Regions from separate parts of the Fictibacillus sp. 5RED26 genome, predicted to be linked through region 1. Evidence: riboswitches for the same ligand, from Rfam matches in the RefSeq annotation. Region 1 holds a riboswitch; each other region holds the start of a gene.
What was found. A riboswitch is a leader RNA that binds a small molecule or an ion and turns the genes downstream of it on or off. The one in region 1 is predicted to bind S-adenosylmethionine.

Region 2: another riboswitch for S-adenosylmethionine. It lies ahead of IHV10_RS07990 (MetQ/NlpA family ABC transporter substrate-binding protein); the one in region 1 lies ahead of IHV10_RS18315 (acyl-CoA dehydrogenase family protein).
Region 3: another riboswitch for S-adenosylmethionine. It lies ahead of IHV10_RS22775 (YezD family protein); the one in region 1 lies ahead of IHV10_RS18315 (acyl-CoA dehydrogenase family protein).
Region 4: another riboswitch for S-adenosylmethionine. It lies ahead of IHV10_RS04360 (2,3-diketo-5-methylthiopentyl-1-phosphate enolase); the one in region 1 lies ahead of IHV10_RS18315 (acyl-CoA dehydrogenase family protein).

The regions. Positions count from the first base shown of each region.
Region 1 covers NZ_JACZDU010000006.1:70,540-73,625, forward strand. The annotation lists gene IHV10_RS18310 (DUF817 domain-containing protein) at 1-188, opposite strand, end outside; gene IHV10_RS18315 (acyl-CoA dehydrogenase family protein) at 311-1,468, opposite strand; SAM riboswitch class I at 1,869-1,980, opposite strand; SAM riboswitch class I at 2,135-2,236, shown strand; gene IHV10_RS18320 (LLM class flavin-dependent oxidoreductase) at 2,353-3,086, shown strand, end outside.
Region 2 covers NZ_JACZDU010000001.1:1,528,886-1,531,971, forward strand. The annotation lists gene modB (molybdate ABC transporter permease subunit) at 97-753, opposite strand; gene IHV10_RS07990 (MetQ/NlpA family ABC transporter substrate-binding protein) at 1,069-1,890, opposite strand; SAM riboswitch class I at 2,020-2,139, opposite strand; gene IHV10_RS07995 (alpha/beta hydrolase) at 2,187-2,993, opposite strand.
Region 3 covers NZ_JACZDU010000001.1:1,440,087-1,443,172, reverse strand. The annotation lists gene IHV10_RS07495 (sulfite exporter TauE/SafE family protein) at 1-490, opposite strand, end outside; SAM riboswitch class I at 704-808, shown strand; gene IHV10_RS22775 (YezD family protein) at 1,108-1,251, shown strand; gene IHV10_RS07485 (phosphoadenylyl-sulfate reductase) at 1,347-2,054, shown strand; gene sat (sulfate adenylyltransferase) at 2,081-3,086, shown strand, end outside.
Region 4 covers NZ_JACZDU010000001.1:829,040-832,125, forward strand. The annotation lists gene IHV10_RS04355 (pyridoxal phosphate-dependent aminotransferase) at 1-395, shown strand, start outside; SAM riboswitch class I at 644-762, shown strand; gene IHV10_RS04360 (2,3-diketo-5-methylthiopentyl-1-phosphate enolase) at 840-2,081, shown strand; gene IHV10_RS04365 (2-hydroxy-3-keto-5-methylthiopentenyl-1-phosphate phosphatase) at 2,078-2,752, shown strand; gene IHV10_RS04370 (methylthioribulose 1-phosphate dehydratase) at 2,749-3,086, shown strand, end outside.

The DNA of each region.
Region 1 (3,086 bases):
TCATCTATCGTTTCAAGTTTCGTTACGATCATGGCAACTTGTGTAAGGAGACAAAGAAGGAGTATGAAATCGTATCGAGGGATGAACGGGATGCTGACGAATTTTGAAAGAGCTAACGCACCAAAGATGATGACTGGAAAGATACAAGAAAGTGCTTGTAAATAAGTGAATGTAAGAAGCGCTCTCAAATTAAACCACCCTTTTATGAGTTGATATGGAAATATATTGTATCCATAATAACCTATGGTGATCTAAATCTCATCATATAAAAAAATGTTTAGTTTAACATGAATCTGTTAGTTGACTTCGTTTACTTAAGCGCTGCATCCGCTAACGAATAAACGATCGCATCATCTGTTGGTGGATTATGAAGGCCGGCTCTTACATCTCGAAAATGCCGCTGAAGCGGATTTTGTACAGAAAGACTACGAGCCCCAACGATTCTCATCGCGAGATCAACGACCTTGTTCGCACTATTTGTTACAGAATGTTTAACGGCAGCGAGTTCTGTACCTAGATTTTGACGTTGTTCAGGGTGGTTTACCCATTTTTCAGCAACGGCATGAAGGATCGTTCTTGCTTGGAATAGCTCAAGTTCTATCTTACCAATCTTTCTTCTCACCTCTGGTACGTCTGAGATCGGTCCTGATAAAGTGTTAGGGCTATACTCTGACGCAAATTCAATCGCGTAATTCCGCGCTGCTCTTGCGATACCTAGGTACACAGCAGGCACCTGAAGATACCAGCCTTTAGGTATGAGGTTCTTCCCATCCTCTACGACTAGAAGATTTTCTTTTCGTACATAAACGTCTTTCAAAAGAAGGTCATCACTTTTTGTTCCTCTCATCGAGATGCTGTCCCATGTTTCTTTTACAAAAACCCCTTTATCACGGTGATTCACTAAGAAAAATCCTTTATGATTGGTTTCTGAGATGGTAGCTGTAATGACTGAGTAATCAAGTGCTTCTGCCATAGAAGTAAAAGCTTTACTTCCGTTGATCAGCCATCCATCTGCTTTCTTGTCTGCAGTTGTAGTAGGAATACCGCCTCGAGACGGACTTCCCGTCGCACGCTCTGTTTGTGCCAAGTTAATGAGTGCTTTCTGTTCAACAATTTTCCGGCTAAGATCAGCGAACGAGTTACCATTCCAATGCCGATTTTCTGCCGCCTCTAAAAGAGTACCGAGATGCCAGCCAAGAGAAAGAGCAGTAGGAGCATCCCCCTCAGCTAAATGCTCTTGAATGGTTAAGAATTCAACTAGATTTAATCCTTTACCACCAAATTCCTTTGGAATGGTAAGAGAAAGAAAGTCATGATTCTTAAGATCTTGAAAGTTTTCATAAGGAAAAACACCTTCTTGATCTACAAAATCTGCACGTTTCTTAAAAATTTCTTTTAGTCCTAGAGCGGTACTAACCGCTTCTTGAAAACTATTTTCCTGAATATTTTTTCTCAAAGGTATGCTCATAGTTCCCTCCTAAATTTTTTATCAGTAAATGGTTTTTTGTAATTAATCTTCAGGGATTAGTTGATTGGAGTGTAAGGTGCGAGACTCCTGCGGGACAGGTGGGCAGTCCGAAAAGTGAAAGTGGCTTGTCCAGCCCCGACAAGCAAAAGGTGAATAGACAAGGAAGGTGCTCTTTGCCTTCATGGTCTATTTAACTTTTGACCTCGAGGGGCTAGCCACTGCAACTAGACAGGTGAGACACTTAAGAGTGAAACGAACGAATGTGGCTCACCGCCTGCCCCGCGGAAAGCGAGCACCTGAAACGGAAATCAACAGCTATCATCTACTTTACTTTTAATCAAAACAAAAAAGCCCTCTTTCAAAGACGAAAGAGGACGTAGATTCCATATGCTTACACGCTCTCTCATCTATCAGACATTCAAAAAACATCTGCTGGAATTAGCACCTTTCTTTATAAAAAGCGGTTGCTGCAGGATCGTAGGACCAGTTCCTCCCCTGACTCTTGATAAGATACATTATTTAATTATTAGTCATCACTATAGAGGATAAAGCAAACCACTGTCAACTAAAAACTGATTGTTAAGAAAATTATTTTATTTCTCTAAATTCCATTGACAGTCTATTTTTATTCCTGTATATTTCGTTACTAAATTGAATAATATCGATTCCTTATCGAGAGAGGTGGAGGGACTGGCCCTTTGAAGCCTCGGCAACAACTATTTTTAGGATTGTGCCAATTCCAGCAGGCGAAAGCTTGAAAGATAAGAGGAGATCTATATACGTATGTTTATTTCACGTATTTTTTCAACCTCTTCTCATCGCTGAAGAGGTTTTTTTATTTTCTCTTGGAGCGGGTACAAAAAAATCGGTTGGAGGAAATTATTTTGGGTAAAGAAATTTTGTTAAACGCGTTTGAGATGACAAGTGCCATGCACAATTCTCATGGTCTTTGGAAGCATCCGGAGAACAAGAGACATAGAAGCTATAAAGATCTGAATTATTGGATCGACTATGCGAAGCTCTTAGAAAGAGGAAAGTTTGACGCTGTATTTTTTGCGGATGTGTTAGGGATTTATGACGTTTATAAACAAAGTAAAGCTCCTTCTATTCGTGATGGGCTTCAAGTTCCATTAAACGATCCGGCACTTCTCGTGTCGGCCATGGCAAGCGTAACAGAGAACCTGTCTTTTGCTGTGACGGTGAGCACAACCTATGAGCAGCCATTTGGCAACGCGCGTCGTTTTTCTACTTTAGACCATCTAACGAATGGGCGAATCGCATGGAATGTAGTCACTTCTTATCTGCCAAACGCGGCGAGGAATTTTGGACTGCAGAATATGATCAAGCATGATGAACGGTATAACATCGCGGATGAATATCTGGATGTTTCGTATAAGCTTTGGGAGAGCAGCTGGGAAGATGGAGCTGTTGTAGAAGATGTTGGAAACAATAAATTGGTGGATCCTGAAAAAGTTCATGAGATCAATCATGAGGGGCAATACTTCAGCGTTGAAGGACCTCACTTGAGCGAGCCTTCTTTGCAGCGGACACCTGTGATCTACCAAGCGGGAACGTCTGAGCGTGGACGAGACTTTGCGGCCAAGCATGCTGAATGTAT
Region 2 (3,086 bases), on a different contig from region 1:
TTTTCTTTATTCACTGGTTTTAATACTAATGCAGAACCGCCTACCATACCCATGTTTGTAGTTTCAAAATACAATCATTACAGATTCTTTTTTCTGCTAAGCTCTTATGCGATTTACAGCAACAAGCATTAAGAATGATATACCAATAACACTTCCTACCCACATCCATGCAAGATCCATATTTCCTGATTCGATCGCGATATAGATTGCGGTGGATATCGTCTGTGTTTTTCCAGGTATGTTTCCGGCAAACATTAATGTTGCACCAAACTCACCTAATGCGCGAGCAAAACTTAAAATAGCACCTGATGTGATAGCTCTAACAGATAATGGAACAGAGATTTTTCGCAATACATCCCACTCGTTGGCTCCATCTACTCGCGCTGCGTTTTCGATGTCTGCGTCAATAGATTCAAACCCCGCTTTTGCGGATTGATACATGAGTGGAAATGCCACAACTGCAGACGCAATAACGGCTGCCCACCATGTAAATATAATCGGCTGATTAAAGAGCCACTCTACGAGCTGTCCCCCGGGACCATTTCGACCGAACAAAACGATTAACAAGAAACCTACCACAGTTGGGGGTAGTACGAGTGGAAGTAGGAATATTGTTTCGATTAACGTTTTCCCTTTAAACTTCTGGTGAGCCATGATCCTTCCGAAAAATAAGCCGGCTAAGATCACAATCAGTGAAGCTGTCACCGCTATGCCAAGTGATAATTTGACAGGTGACCAAAAATCTATTGCCATTTCCTTTTCCACCCGCTTATTCCATTGATTTATATGCTGTATTCATCTGTCTTCATCATATCATATCGCTCATTGCTGGTGATGAAAGATGCTGATATTGTCGAACGGCCTTTATTTTTGAGTTTAGACTTAATTCATGTCTAGTTTGACTTAATCAATGATCAGAACGACTTAATTTTTCTGAGTAAGACTTAATTTTTCTTATTTAGACTTAATATTCAAAAAAGATGCTCATCGGATGCCTTAAAAACATCTGTAAATGAAAAAAGCTGCTTAGATGAGTGGATTTCACCCATCTAGTCAGCTCATTCATCCTTATTCTTTAACAGCTAGCACTGAACCTTTATACTCTTTATCAATAAAATCGGTAATTTCTTTCGAATGAAGCACTTCTAACAAGGTTTTGATAGATTTCTTCTCTTTGTCGCCTTCACGAACTGTGATAATATTCGCAAATGGTGAATCTGAACCTTCAAGTGCGATGGAATCTTTCTTCGGGTTCAAATCCGCATCGATTGCATAATTTGTGTTGATCACAATCGCATCGCCTTCATCATTCTCGTACGCTTTAGTCAATAGCCCTGGATCAATGTCTGCCACAAACTCTAAGTTTTTCGGATTTTCTACAATATCGCTTATTTGCGCTTCGTAGCCCTTTCCTTCTTTTAGTTTGATCAGCCCCTCTGCTTCAAAGATTGACAGGATACGCCCGTGCTCAGCAATTGAATTACTTAAGATAACCTTCCCGCCTTCTGGTAGGTCTTTTAATGACTTATGTCTCTTCGAATAAACGCCCATCGGCTCTAAGTGAACAGCTCCTGCATTTTCAAACTTATACTTCGGGTTATCTTTCACTTGCTGTGTTAGATATGGAATGTGCTGAAAATAGTTCGCATCAATTTCTTTTTCATATAAAGACTTATTCGGTAAGATATAGTCTTGGAACTTAACGATTTCTAATTCAATGCCTTTATCCTCTAAAAGCGGCTTCGCTTCCTCTAAAATTTCTGCGTGTGGTACATTTGATGCTCCTACTACTAGCTTTTCTGTTTTCTCTCCACCACTTGTTGATGAGCCACAAGCCGCTAATAAAAATACTGCAAAACTTGCGAGTAATACTTGGATGATTCTTTTCATGATCTGATCCCCTATCCTTTAGTTTCTATAAGTTCTTTGATAATAGATGCTCTTTAAGAGGTGGTACAAAAAAACCTCCTGTTCTCATAACAGAGACAGAAGGCTTCTCGAAAAACGATTCCGATAATCCTCTCATCTCTCAGTGTGACCACTGTTAGATTTAGCACCGTTTTCATATTGATTATTATTCAACATGAATGGTTGCCGGGTTTCATAGGGCTAATTCCCTCCACCTGCTCTTAATAAGAGTATTCCTATCAAATTACTTTGTATTATCACAGGAATTTTGTAAAATGTCAAACACTTTTTTTCAAATTATTCTGAACAGAAACTTTAACATTCTTTACTAACCATTCAGAAGTGGAAGAAATTAATTTATCGAAGTGGACAATAGAAGAATACGTATGATTAGCACCTTCTATTAGTACTATTGAGCTTCCACAATTCTTCCTCTTTCTTGATTCTTCAAAATAGTGAGAGCAATATCTTGATGATATAACTGGATCGTCCGATCCATGGATGAACAGTGCGTTACCACGAAACTGTTTGATGTCTTCTAATGGAGAATAAGCTTGAAGGGAAAGTAAAAATTCTTCGGTTATCGCATACCCTAGATGATCAATCACAGGGTGCTCTCCGTTATAACCAACTATATCTTTAATATCTTCAAATGGATTTCCTACTGCAGACCACGTGATTACATTCCCAATCCTATCATCATCTGCTACAGTGCAGACCGCGACTGCACCGCCTAAACTATGTCCGATTAACGTTATTGCATTTTGATCAATGTTAGGTAGTTTGCTACCAAAAGAAATAACTTCCTTCGTCTGATCGATAAAACAAGCAAACTCATTATCTCCATATTCCCCTTCACTCTCACCACAGCCAGCATAGTCAAATCTCAATACAGCAAACCCTAGTTTAACGAGTTCTTGAGCCGTTTTAACAAACAGACGATCTACTCCAATTCGTGTACTCGTAAAACCGTGACAAATAATGATCAGCGGAAACTTCTCTTCACCTGCACCACTCCAATTAGGAAAATGAATGGTGTGAGCCAATTTTCTGTCTTTCCACCATATACAATCCGACATAACCATATCACCCACTCCTTTTCTCTCTATTGAAATTCACTTAACCAGTATGATAAACGCAAAAAAACCGTGTTCCCTTAGAGAACACGGTTCCATACA
Region 3 (3,086 bases), on a different contig from region 1:
CCGGAGTGGTGACCGGGCCCCAGCCTCCTCCACCTGTAGCATCTAAGAAACCTGCTAATAATCCAAGTGGAATAAGTTGTTTCTTCGTAAAGGGTTTACCATTCGCTGTTGCTTTCTTTTCTCCAAGTTTAAACAGAAAACGATATAAGATATAAATCCCAAGGATAATTAGAAAGATAGAGATATATGGCTTTACTAGATCTCCAGGAAGGTTGCTTAAAAAACAAGCACCTACAAATGCTCCGATTGAACCCGGCAGAATTAACCGAGTAACAACTTGACGATCAACGTTTCCGAATTTAATGTGTGAAGCGCCGGATGCGGCAGTGGTTACGACTTCGGCAAGATGTACGGACGCAGATGCAGCCGCAGGAGCAATTCCCGCCACTAAGAGCAATGAAGTAGATGTAACCCCATAAGCCATACCAAGTGAACCATCAATCAACTGTGCAACAAGACCAATTAGAGCCAATACGATTAACTTTTTCATAATCTTCCTCCTCAAAATAAAAAGGCCCTTAACAAGAAGTGTTAAGAGCCTTCGGTTTACCGATCAGCGATACGGATTAAATTTTAGTTAATACTATATGATTCAAAAACATAAAAAGTCAACTGTTTGTTTAAATTTTTTGTAAAAATAGAAAAATGAAAAAATAGGTCTTGATATCCATTTCAGATATGTTATGATTTTATAAAATTTAAACTCTTATCCAGAGTGGTGAAGGGAACTGGCCCGATGAAACCCGGCAACCTGCGATTGTAAGGTGCTAACTCCAGCAGAATGTATTTACATTTTGGAAGATAAGGTAATATGTTTACCTCCACTATCTTTCCGAAATGGGAAGGTTTTTTTGTTTTTTGGCTTTTGTTGCTCTTGAAAGTGGTTGATATCCGTTCCAGGATGCTCGCTTTCCGGGGGGCGTGCGGTGAGCCACCTCGACACTTTGTGTCCTTAGGTGTCTCACCTGTCCCGCTGATCCCCCAGGAGTCTCGCACCTTGCACTCCAATCAACTTTTCAATGAAGCCAAAACATAAATCAACAAAAAACAACAACTTTTTGAAAGAGCCTTTGAAAAGATATGAATGTTAGAAAGGGAGGCAGTGGAGTGGCGAACGAAAATAGTGCAAACGATTTTCTTCCTCAGCTTCAACAAATGCTGAGCAGTATTAAATTTGGATCAATCACTTTGGTCGTTCAAGATGGAAAAGTGATTCAGCTTGAAAAGAACGAGAAGATAAGAATTAAATAATTCGCTGACTAGAAAACTAGAGGCGGTTTTAACGAATGGGCAAAGCCCTAAAAACGTTAAAGCCGCTTTTTTTATGGCGAAAAGGAGGTAGCAGATTGCTAACGTACGAAACATGGGACGAAAATACCCGTGATTTTGATAGTGAAAACCCCACAAAAGGCGCGCTGCATGCTTTGAAGTGGGCTTATGAAACGTATGAAGATGATCTGGTTTATGCGTGCAGCTTCGGAATTGAAGGAAGCGTCTTAGTGGATCTTGTTCATCAAGTAAAGCCCCATGCTCAAATTGTTTTCCTTGATACCCATCTGCATTTTCTAGAAACGTATGAAGTTATTGAAGAAGCGAAGAAAAGATATCCATCTCTTCGCATCAAATTGAAAACACCGACTTTATCTCTTGAAGAACAGGCGAGTAAGCACGGTGAAGAGCTTTGGAAATTAAATCCTAATCAATGCTGCACGATTCGAAAAGTGATTCCTTTAGAAGAAGAACTAAACGGAGTAACAGCCTGGCTTTCAGGTCTACGCCGTGAACAGTCACCTACCCGCCAGAACACGCAATTTGTTAATCGGGACGGGCGATTTAAAAGCATCAAGATTTGTCCGCTCATCCATTGGACGTGGAAGGATATATGGCGATATGCACATAAACATGACTTGCCGTATAACAAACTACACGACAATGGGTATCCAAGTATAGGCTGCGAGCCATGTACACAGGCAGCTGTTAACGCAGACGACCTTCGTGCCGGTCGATGGTCAGGTACAGGAAAACGAGAATGCGGGCTTCACGAGAATAAATAGAGAAATACTAGGAGGAGAGAGACATTATGAGTACGCCACATGGAGGGCAATTAATCACTCGGTTCAAGCCTGAAACACCACATTACAACCTTAAAAAAGAAATTATTCTTGATGCAACTGCACTCAGCGATCTTGAATTGATCGCGATTGGAGCTTATAGTCCTTTAAAAGGATTTTTAAACCAAAAAGATTATCAATCCGTTGTCCACGATATAAGGCTCAGCGATGGAACGGTTTGGAGCTTGCCCATCACGTTACCGGTAGATTCTGATACAGGATCAACACTTATAAGAGGTGAAGAAGTTCGTTTAACATACGATGGTGTAACCTACGGGATTCTTAAAGTAGGTGATGTTTATACTCCTGTTAAACAAATTGAAGCAGAGCGAGTTTATAAGACATCCGACCAAAATCATCCAGGAGTTAAGAAGCTGTTCGAACGACATTCTGTTTATGTAGGTGGCGAGATTACACTTGTTAGACGTATTAAGAAAAATTTGTTCCAAGAGTATCATCTCGATCCGAGTGAAACGAGAAAACGATTTAACGAATTAGGTTGGAGCACCATAGTAGGTTTTCAAACGAGAAATCCCGTTCACCGTGCTCATGAATATATTCAAAAAGCCGCACTTGAAATTGTAGACGGACTCTTCTTAAACCCGCTAGTAGGGGAAACAAAGTCTGATGATATACCAGCTGATGTTCGAATGGAAAGCTATCATGTTCTTCTAAAAAACTATTATCCTATTGACCGCGTGTTTCTTGCTGTATTTCCTGCAGCAATGCGATATGCAGGTCCTCGTGAAGCCATTTTTCATGCGATTGTCAGAAAAAATTACGGCTGCACACACTTTATCGTAGGTCGCGATCATGCTGGAGTAGGAAATTATTACGGAACGTATGAAGCACAAGAGATCTTTTCACAGTTTACAGAAGATGAGATCGGCATCCAAACGTTGTTTTTTGAACATAGCTTTTATTGCAATAAATGCGAAGGTATGGCTTCTTCGAAAACATGTCCACACCCAACGG
Region 4 (3,086 bases), on a different contig from region 1:
CTGTTATTGAATCTATTAACCTTCTTCAAGATCATTTTTATGTAAGCTTGTTCGGAGCTGTCCAGCACGCGGCGGCTGAGGCATTGAACGGACCACAGCAATGTGTGGATGAACTGGTAGATACATATGAACGTCGCCGAAACGCATTCATCGGACGTTTGAATGAAAACGGCTGGAAGGTAGAATCGCCAAAAGGTTCATTTTTCTGCTGGCTGCCTGTACCTGATGGGTATACTTCTGAAACTTTCGCAGACTATTTGCTAGAGAAAGCACACGTCGTAGTCGCGCCAGGCATCGGATTCGGAAGCGAAGGCGATCGGTATGTACGTGCCGGCCTACTAACATCAGAAGAACGTCTGATAGAGGCTGCTGATCGGATTGCTAAATTGATTTAAATTAGTTTTTTGAAAATTTTTTGTTAATAGTGTGTACCTTCATTGACAGTTGATTGCAGTGCAAGATGCGAGACTCCTGGGGGACGAGTGTGTCAGGTGAGACCCTTAAGGGCGCAACGCGGCAAGGGGCTCACCGCACGCCCCCCGGAAAGCGAGCATCTGGAACGGAAATCAATTGCTTTCAAGGGTTGACAGATCCTTCATACCCTGTCATAATCACAATTAAAATTATATTCTAACAATTTGCACTCTTATTAAGAGCAGGTGGAGGGACTAGCCCGATGAAACCCGGCAACCATTCAGTTAATTTAGCTTAACTGAAAACGGTGCTAATTCTTGCAGTCGAACGTTGACTGAGAGATAAGAGGAAGTGGAACTGTCAATATGTAGACACCCCTTCCTCGTGAAGGGGTTTTTTGTGTTTTTGAAAGGAGAACGACAAACATGAGTAAAATTACAGCGACGTACTTAGTACATGATAAGAAAGAAAACTTACAAAAAAAAGCGGAAGGAATTGCACTAGGACTTACAGTAGGTTCTTGGACAGAACTTCCTCAAATTGAGAAAGAGCAGCTAAAAAAACATAAAGGGATTGTGGAAGAAGTCATTGAACTTCCTGAAGATCCACTTGCTGATCAATTTTTAGGAAGTAAAAGAACTAAGGGCTTGCTTAAGATTTCCTATCCATCAGCAAACTTTTCAAATGATATTCCAGCAATTCTAACGACGGTTTTCGGTAAACTTTCGTTAGATGGTGAGATCAAGCTCATAGATTTAGAGTTTGATAGAGAGCTAGAAAAACAATTTCCTGGTCCTAAGTTTGGAATAACAGGAATTCGAGATATCTTAGGCGTACATAACCGTCCACTAGTTATGAGTATTTTTAAAGGGGTACTCGGAAAAGATCTATCATTCTTCAAGCAGCAATTATATGAGCAGGCTTTAGGTGGGGTAGATCTTGTAAAAGATGATGAAATTCTTTTTGAGAACCCACTCACTCCTTTTGAAGAAAGAGTGAAAATCGCTAAAGAAGTATTAAAGTCTGTTCACGAGCGAACAGGCGAAAAGACGCTCTACGCAGTTAACTTAACAGGCAGAACGAGTGAACTTCGAGATAAAGCGAGGCGCGCAGCAGAATTAGGAGCAAACGCATTACTATTTAACGTTTTATCTTACGGACCAGATGTATTGCAAGAACTGGCCGAAGATAAAGAGATTCCACTACCGATCATGGCTCATCCTGCACTATCCGGAGCTATAGGGTCATCATCACTTTACGGAATTGGTTACTCAGTATTACTAGGCAAATTGCTTCGTTATGCAGGAGCAGATCTTGTGTTGTTCCCATCACCATATGGAAGTGTAGCACTTGATCGTCAAGAAACATTAAGCATTGCGGATGCCTTAACAACAGATAGCATCTCATTAAACAAATCGTTTCCAGTCCCTTCAGCTGGTATCCATCCAGGACTAACACCGGTTTTATACAATGACTTTGGTTTGGACAGCGTTATAAATGCAGGTGGAGGCATACATGGTCACCCAGATGGAGCTGCTGGTGGAGCACGTGCTTTCCGTCAGGCGATAGATGCCGTTGTTAAAGGAGAAGACTTTGAAAGTTTTGCTGAAAAACATGCAGAACTTCAAAAAGCATTAGAGCTTTGGGGTGGTGTTCCTGTAAAATGACAACTCAACACCGATCGGTAATCTTTTGTGATTTTGATGGGACTGTTACCGAAAAAGATAACATCGTCGCCATCATGGAAGAATTTTCACCTGAGGGATGGCAGCCGATCGTAAATGAAATCTTGAATGAAACGATCTCGATTCGAGAAGGTGTAGGAAAAATGTTTTCCAGAATTCCTTCGAATAAAAAGAAAGAGATTATTGAATTCGTTTTAACACGTTCTAAGATTAGAGATGGCTTTCAGGAATTTATTCAATTTACTCAAAGCGAGAGAATTCCATTATACATCGTTAGTGGTGGCATTGATTTTTTTGTTCATCCTGTTTTAGAAAACAAGCTAGATTCACAATACGTATTTTGTAATGCCAGTGACTTTACCAGTGACACGATAAAAATCACTTGGCCGAACGCATGTGATGATCAATGTGATAATGATTGTGGGTGTTGCAAACCTTCTGTTATCAGACGACTGGAAGAGAAGTATCCCCGAACAGAAAAGATTGTGATCGGTGATTCAATTACTGATCTTCAAGCTTCTAAGATGGCTGATGTTGTTTTCGCAAGAGATTATCTGATTGAAAAATGCGAAGAAAACCAAATACCCTATACTTCATTTGAAACGTTTCATGACATCATTCATGTCTTAGAGAAAAGAGGTGTGAAAAGTTGAGTAAACATCAGCGATGGATTGAGCTTGCAGATGTAAAGGATGAGCTGGCTTCACGGAACTGGTTTCCCGGAACAAGTGGTAACGTTTCAATTAAAGTAAGTGACACACCGCTCAACTTTTATGTTTCTGCAAGTGGAAAAGATAAAACAAAACGTACCTCTGAAGACTTTCTTTTAGTAGATCAGTATGGGGATCCGGTAGAAGAAACGCATTTAAAAGCTTCAGCAGAAACAGGCATTCATTGTGAAGTCTATCGATTAACGGATGCAGGCTGCTGTTTACACGTTCACACCGTAGATAATAATTTAATCTCTGAGTTATATGGTGATGTAGG